DNA from 2 places in the Streptomyces sp. Rer75 genome. Region 1 is predicted to be linked to the other one. Evidence: predicted binding sites of a transcription regulator. Region 1 holds the regulator's gene; the other holds the start of a gene.
What was found. The regulator HrcA, encoded in region 1, represses chaperone genes, less so after heat shock. The targets are predictions, from matches to a motif close to TTNGCACTCNGNNNNNCNGAGTGCNAA.
Positions count from the first base shown of each region.

Region 1 (3,927 bases):
GCTCGGTCCGGCCGAACAGCGGATCGGTCATGGCCGCCTTGTGCAGGGCGTTCGCCCCCGACTCGGGGCACACCAGGAACGCGGTGCCCAGCTGCCCCGCGGCCGCGCCCGCAGCCAGCACCGCGGCGATCTGCGAGCCGCGCATCAGCCCGCCCGCCGCGATGATCGGGATCTGCACGGTCTCGCGCACCAGCGCGACCAGCGACAGCAGCCCGAGCACGGCGCCGGGGGCGTCGTCGGCCGGGTCGTTGCGGAAGCCGCCCTGGTGGCCACCGGCCTCCACGCCCTGGACGCAGACGGCGTCGGCGCCCGCCCACTGGGCGGTCTCCGCCTCCACCGGCGAGGTCACGGTGACGACGGTCCGGGTGCCCACCCGGGCGAACGCGTCCAGCACGGCGCGGGTGGGACAGCCGAAGGTGAACGAGACCACCGGGACCGGGTCGTTCAGCAGGATCGCCAGCTTGGCGTCGTACGCGTCGTCGGAGCCGGACTCCGGGTCGCCGAGCGCGGTCTGGTAGCGGGATGCCTCGCCCGCGATGCGGTCGGCGTAGACCGCGACGGCGGCCGGGTCGCTGGGCGCCTGCGGCATGAACAGGTTGACGCCGAAGGGGCGGCCGGTCAGCCCGCGCAGCTGCTTGATCTCCTCGTACATCGCCTCCGGCGTCTTGTAACCGGCGGCGAGGAAGCCGAGGCCCCCGGCCTCGATGACAGCGGCGGCGAGCTGCGGGCAGGAGGCCCCGCCCGCCATCGGAGCCTGCACGATCGGGTACCGAGCGAGATCGGTCAGCGCGGAGGACATGGGCACATGGTGCCATGCCCTCCGCGGCGATCCGTCACCGGATCAGCGTCCGCCGAAGGCGCTCACCGGCGGCGCCTACCGTCCGTTGAACGCGTCCTTCAGGCGCGAGAACAGCCCCTGCTGCCCCGGCTTGAACTCCCCGGTCGGGCGCTCCTCGCCGCGCAGCTTGGACAGCCGCCGCAGCAGCTCCTCCTGCTCCGGGTCGAGCTTGGTCGGGGTCGTCACCTCGACGTGGACGATCAGGTCGCCCCGGCCGCCGCCGCGCAGATGGGTGACGCCGCGCTGGTGCAGCGGGACCGACTGGCCGGACTGGGTGCCGGGCCGGATGTCGATCTCCTCCAGGCCGTCCAGCGTCTCCAGCGGCACCTTGGTGCCGAGGGCCGCCGCGGTCATCGGGATCGTCACCGTGCAGTGCATGTCGTCGCCGCGCCGCTGGAAGACGGGGTGCGGGACCTCGTGGATCTCCACGTACAGGTCGCCCGCCGGGCCGCCGCCCGGGCCGACCTCGCCCTCGCCCGCGAGCTGGATGCGGGTGCCGTTGTCCACACCGGCCGGGATCTTCACGGTCAGCGTGCGCCGCGAGCGGATCCGCCCGTCCCCCGCGCACTCCGGGCACGGGGTCGGCACCACGGTGCCGAAGCCCTGGCACTGCGGGCACGGCCGCGAGGTCATGACCTGGCCCAGGAAGGACCGCGTCACCTGCGAGACCTCACCGCGTCCGCGGCACATGTCGCACGTCTGCGCCGAGGTGCCCGGCGCCGCGCCCTCACCGCTACAGGTGGTGCACACCACCGCGGTGTCGACCTGGATGTCCTTGGTGGTGCCGAACGCGGCCTCGTTCAGCTCCACGTCGAGGCGGATCATGGCGTCCTGGCCGCGCCGGGTACGGGACCGCGGTCCGCGCTGCGAGGCGGTGCCGAAGAAGGCGTCCATGATGTCGGAGAAGTTGCCGAAGCCCGCGCCGAAGCCACCGGCGCCGCCGCCCGCGGCCGAACCCGACGGGTCCCCGCCCAGGTCGTAGACCTGCTTCTTCTGCGGATCCGACAACACCTCGTAAGCGGCGTTGATCTCCTTGAACCGCTCCTGGGTCTTCGGATCCGGGTTCACGTCCGGGTGCAGCTCACGTGCGAGCCGGCGGAATGCCTTCTTGATCTCGTCCTGCGAGGCATCGCGCTGCACGCCCAGGACTGCGTAGTAGTCCGTCGCCACTTACGACTCCGCCAGGATCTGTCCGACGTAACGTGCCACTGCGCGTACCGCTCCCATCGTTCCGGGGTAGTCCATGCGGGTCGGTCCGACCACGCCGAGTTTGGCGACGGCTTCGTCGCCCGAACCGTAGCCGACCGCGACGACCGAGGTGGAATTCAGCCCCTCGTGAGCATTCTCATGCCCGATGCGCACGGTCATACCCGAGTCTTTGGCCTCGCCGAGCAGCTTGAGGAGGACGACCTGCTCCTCAAGTGCCTCCAGCACGGGCCGGATCGTCAGGGGGAAATCATGCACGAAACGCGTGAGGTTCGCGGTGCCGCCGATCATCAGCCGCTCTTCGGTCTCCTCGACAAGCGTTTCGAGCAACGTCGCCAGCACGGTCGAGACCGTCCCCCGGTCCTCCTGCTCGAAGGACTCCGGAAGATCCTGCACCAATTGCGGCACATCCGCGAACCGCCGCCCCACGACCCGGCTGTTGAGCCGGGCCCGCAGATCCGCCAGCGAGTCGTCGCTGATCGGAGTCGGGCAGTCCACCATGCGCTGCTCGACCCGCCCGGTGTCGGTGATCAGCACCAGCATCACCCGGGCCACGGCCAGCGGCAGCAGCTCCACGTGCCGCACCGTCGAACGGGTCAGCGACGGGTACTGCACCACCGCGACCTGCCGGGTCAGCTGCGCCAGCAGCCGGACGGTGCGCCCCACCACGTCGTCGAGGTCGACGGCGCTGTCGAGGAAGTTCTGGATGGCGCGCCGCTCCGGAGCGGACAGCGGCTTCACTCCGGCCAGCCTGTCCACGAAGAGCCGGTAGCCCTTGTCCGTGGGGATGCGCCCGGCGCTGGTGTGCGGCTGGGCGATGAAGCCCTCGTCCTCCAGCGCCGCCATGTCGTTGCGCACCGTGGCCGGGGAGACCCCCAGCCGGTGCCGCTCGGTGAGCGCCTTGGAGCCGACCGGCTCCTCGGTGCCCACGTAGTCCTGGACAATGGCACGCAGCACTTCGAGTCTGCGTTCGCTGAGCACCCCGCGCACCTCCAGTCCAGCCGTGTCATCAGGTCGTCCTTCTGGCACTCAATGGTCACGAGTGCCAGAACCCCTCAGCCAGTGTACGGCGGGGTGCGGTGGCCACGGCAAGAGCCGCCCCCCGCCGGCGCCCCGGCCACACGTCACGCTATCGCTGTTGGAGCTAGCGTCTCGGTATGAAGACGTGTTGGGAAGAGGCAGGGTGGGAACAGCTCGCGCCCGATGTCGCCCGCCGACGGCTGCCGGACTGGGACTGCACGGTCGGCGTGGTCGTCGGCGATACGGACGTCCTCGTGGTGGACACCGGCTCGTCGCTGCGCGAGGGCGCGGCGCTGCGGGCCGAGATCACCCGGCTGACCGGCCGCCGGCCGACCCGGATCGCGCTCACCCATCCGCACTTCGACCATGTCCTGGGCACGGCCGCCTTCGCGGGCTGCGAGGTGTACGGGGCCACGGGTCTGGACGCCCTGCTGCGCCGCGACCGGGACGCGCTGCGCGAGGACGCGGTACGGCACGGGGTGGCCCCCGGCGCCGCCGCCGAGGCCGCCGATCACCTCGTACCGCCGCATCACGCGGTCTCCGGGGAGGTCACCCTCGACCTGGGCGGCCGGTCCGTGCTGCTGGCGAACGTGGGCCCCGGGCACACCGCCCATGACCTGGCCGTTCTGGTCCCGGGACGGCCGGAGGTGGTCTTCTGCGGCGATCTGGTCGAGGAGTCGGGCCCGCCCCAGGCCGGACCCGACGCGATCCCCGCCCACTGGCCCGCCGCCCTCGACCGGCTGATCGCCCTCGGCGGCGAGGACGCGCGGTACGTGCCGGGGCACGGGTCGGTCGTGGACGCGGCCTTCGTACGTGACCAACGCGACGAACTGGCCGCCCGCTTCGGCGTGTCCCGTTAACCC
Region 1 covers NZ_CP058693.1:3,424,061-3,427,987, forward strand. Annotated here, with positions in the region: gene HYQ63_RS14640 (nitronate monooxygenase) at 1-799, opposite strand, end outside; gene dnaJ (molecular chaperone DnaJ) at 875-2,008, opposite strand; gene hrcA (heat-inducible transcriptional repressor HrcA) at 2,009-3,025, opposite strand; gene HYQ63_RS14655 (MBL fold metallo-hydrolase) at 3,202-3,924, shown strand.

Region 2 (3,927 bases), 1.3 Mb from region 1:
ATGGTCGATGTGCGCGCCTCGAACGAGAAGCTGCGGGCGCGCACGCGCCGTATCGTTTCTCTGGCGACCGGCGCCACGGACGAGCAGATCGAGAGCGCGCTGACGGCCACCGACTGGGAGGCCAAGAACGCCATCCTCACGATCCTCGGCGGCGTGGACGCGCCCACCGCCGAGAAGCTGCTCGGCGAGGCGAACGGCCATCTGCGGGCCGCCCTCGAAGCGGCCGGGGCGTAGCGCCCCGAAACCCCGGAAACACGGCGGCGGGGCGGCACCCCTGGGAGAAAGGGTGCCGCCCCGCCGTCGTCAGTGGACGGTATGACCGACCGGCGCGCGGGGCGCCGAAGCCGATCAGAAGTCCATGTCACCGCCCGGCATGCCGCCCGGGGCGCCCGCCGGAGCGGCCTTCTCGGGCTTGTCGGCGATGACGGCCTCGGTGGTGAGGAACAGCGCGGCGATCGACGCGGCGTTCTGGAGCGCGGAGCGCGTGACCTTGGCCGGGTCGATGATGCCCTCGGCGATGAGGTCGATGTACTCACCGGTCGCGGCGTTGAGGCCGTGGCCCGGGGTCAGGTTGCGCACCTTCTCCACCACGACGCCGCCCTCGAGGCCGGCGTTGACGGCGATCTGCTTCAGCGGGGCCTCCAGGGCCAGGCGCACGGCCTGGGCACCGGTGGCCTCGTCGCCCTCGAGCTCCAGCTTCTCGAACACCGAGACGGTCTGGAGCAGGGCCACGCCACCACCGGCGACGATGCCCTCCTCGACGGCGGCCTTGGCGTTGCGCACCGCGTCCTCGATGCGGTGCTTGCGCTCCTTCAGCTCGACCTCGGTCGCGGCACCGGCCTTGATGACGGCCACGCCGCCGGCCAGCTTCGCCAGGCGCTCCTGGAGCTTCTCGCGGTCGTAGTCCGAGTCCGAGGACTCGATCTCGGCGCGGATCTGGTTGACGCGGCCCTGCACCTGGTCGGTGTCGCCGGCGCCGTCCACGATGGTGGTCTCGTCCTTGGTGACCGTGACCTTGCGGGCGCGGCCGAGCAGGTCGATGCCCGCGTTCTCCAGCTTGAGGCCGACCTCCTCGGAGATGACGGTGCCACCGGTGAGGATGGCGATGTCGCCGAGCATGGCCTTGCGGCGGTCACCGAAGCCCGGGGCCTTGACGGCGACGGACTTGAAGGTGCCACGGATCTTGTTGACGACCAGGGTCGCCAGCGCCTCGCCCTCGATGTCCTCGGCGATGATCAGCAGCGGCTTGCCGGACTGCATGACCTTCTCGAGCAGCGGGAGGAGGTCCTTCACGCTGGTGATCTTCGAGTTGACGATCAGGATGTACGGGTCGTCGAGCGACGCCTCCATACGCTCCATGTCCGTCGCGAAGTACGGGGAGATGTAGCCCTTGTCGAAGCGCATGCCCTCGGTGAGCTCGAGCTCGAGCCCGAAGGTCTGCGACTCCTCGACGGTGATGACGCCTTCCTTGCCGACCTTGTCCATGGCCTCGGCGATCAGCTCGCCGATCTGGGTGTCGGCGGCGGAGATGGAGGCGGTGGAGGCGATCTGCTCCTTGGTCTCCACGTCCTTGGCCTGCTCGAGCAGCTGGGCGGAGACGGCCTCGACGGCCTTCTCGATGCCGCGCTTGAGGGCCATCGGGTTGGCGCCCGCGGCAACGTTCCGCAGGCCCTCCTTGACCAGCGCCTGGGCGAGGACGGTCGCGGTCGTCGTGCCGTCACCGGCGACGTCGTCCGTCTTCTTCGCGACCTCCTTGACCAGCTCGGCGCCGATCTTCTCGTACGCGTCCTCGAGTTCGATCTCCTTGGCGATGGACACACCATCGTTGGTGATCGTGGGGGCGCCCCACTTCTTCTCGAGGACGACGTTACGGCCCTTGGGGCCGAGGGTGACCTTGACGGCGTCGGCGAGCTGGTTCATCCCGCGCTCGAGGCCGCGCCGCGCCTCCTCGTCGAACGCGATGATCTTGGCCATGTGAAGTGGTCCTCCCAAGACGGGGTGGATTGCTCCGGACCGCGCCTGGCGCCCGCGACGGACGGCCTGCCTGCCGTGCGGTTCCTTGCCCCGCGCGGCGCCGGCGAGCCTCACCGACCCGATCCTTCTGTCACTCTCACCTTCAGAGTGCTAACGCAATAATTAGCACTCGCCCCATGAGAGTGCAAGCGCCCGACGGGCGTCAAGAGAGGCGTGGGGCGGGGCCCCGGGGAAGGGGACCCGCGGCATGCCAGAGGGCCCGCCCCCTCGCGGGGTACGGGCCCTCCGGCTACTTCAGTCAGCTGCGTCGCGTTCGGCGCGTCAGCCTACGGCCACGCGGACCATGTCCGCCTGCGGGCCCTTCTGGCCCTGCGAGATCTCGAACTCGACCCGCTGGCCTTCCTCGAGGGTGCGGTAACCGTCCATCTGGATCGCACTGTAGTGGACGAATACGTCCGCACCACCGTCGACCGCGATGAAGCCGTACCCCTTCTCCGCGTTGAACCACTTGACGGTGCCCTGAGCCATTCCTAACTCCCCTATTGCTGGCCCTTGCGCAGGACCGCACTCCGCGGACCCGGGTCAGACCTCACCCCCCGAGTCGAGGGGGGTGTGCGCCGGAACGCGTCGACCGCCGCTGAATGTATCCGTCCCAACGCCCTCTGCAACAGGTCAATTGGACGAGAATTCTGGGCACGGCCGATCGGTTAAAAGTGGAGAAGTCCTGTGAAGTTCGGGCAAACCCGACCGGACATAGGGTACCAACCCGACAAATCGCGCACACACTTTGCGCACAAGTTGACGAGTTCTCATATGCGGTTCCGGCGCCGGGGCCGATGAGGTAGCCCGCGCCCGACGGGGAAGCGGGGCAACTGTATCGCGATTCCACACACGGAATCGCCCCGTCCGGTTCTTCCCGGACGAGGCGATTTCCAGAGGTGAGCGGGGTGATGGGGCGTCAGCAGCCACCCGCGACCGCGGGGATGATCGACACCCCGGCGCCGTCCGGCGTGGCCGTGGCCAGGCCCTCGGCGAACCGCACGTCGTCGTCGTTGACGTAGACGTTCACGAAGCGGCGCAGCTTGCCGGTGTCGTCCAGGACGCGCGCGGAGATGCCCGCGTGGTTCTTCTCCAGGTCCGCCAGAACCTCGGCGAGGGTCGCACCCTCGGCACTGACCTCGGCCTGGCCGCCGGTGTAGGTACGCAGGATGGTCGGGATTCGGACGTTGACGCTCATGCGAGGCCAGCCTCTCGGAACGAGTCAAGGGTGGGGCGGATGATGGCGGAGGGGCCCGTGGTGGGGGCCACCGCGTCGAGGGTCTTGAGGCCGTCGCCGGTGTTGAGGACGACGGTCGTCAGGGACGGGTCGAGCAGCCCGTCCTCGATCAGCTTCTTGGTCACGCCGACGGTCACGCCGCCCGCGGTCTCCGCGAAGATCCCCTCGGTGCGGGCGAGCAGCTTGATCGCGTCGACCACCTGCTCGTCGGTGACGTCCTCCACCGCCCCGCCGGTGCGGCGCGCGATGTCGAGGACGTACGGGCCGTCCGCCGGGTTGCCGATGGCCAGCGACTTGGCGATGGTGTTCGGCTTCTGCGGGCGTACCACGTCGTGGCCCGCCTTGAAGGCGGTGGAGACCGGGGAGCAGCCCTCGGCCTGGGCGCCGAAGATCTTGTACGGCTTGTCCTCGACCAGACCGAGCTCGATCAGCTCCTTGAGCCCCTTGTCGATCTTGGTGAGCTGGGAGCCGGAGGCGATCGGGACGACGATCTGGTCCGGCAGCCGCCAGCCGAGCTGCTCGCAGATCTCGTACGCCAGGGTCTTGGAGCCCTCGCCGTAGTACGGCCGCAGGTTGACGTTGACGAAGCCCCAGCCCTCGCCCGCCGGGTCGCCGATCAGCTCGCTACAGAAGCGGTTGACGTCGTCGTAGTTGCCCTCGATGCCGACCAGGTCACC
Region 2 covers NZ_CP058693.1:4,679,375-4,683,301, forward strand. Annotated here, with positions in the region: gene murQ (N-acetylmuramic acid 6-phosphate etherase) at 1-234, shown strand, start outside; gene groL (chaperonin GroEL) at 349-1,974, opposite strand; gene HYQ63_RS19640 (cold-shock protein) at 2,296-2,502, opposite strand; gene HYQ63_RS19645 (MoaD/ThiS family protein) at 2,933-3,211, opposite strand; gene thrC (threonine synthase) at 3,208-3,927, opposite strand, start outside.
Region 2: the regulator HrcA is predicted to act here: its motif matches at 2,137-2,163, upstream of groL (chaperonin GroEL).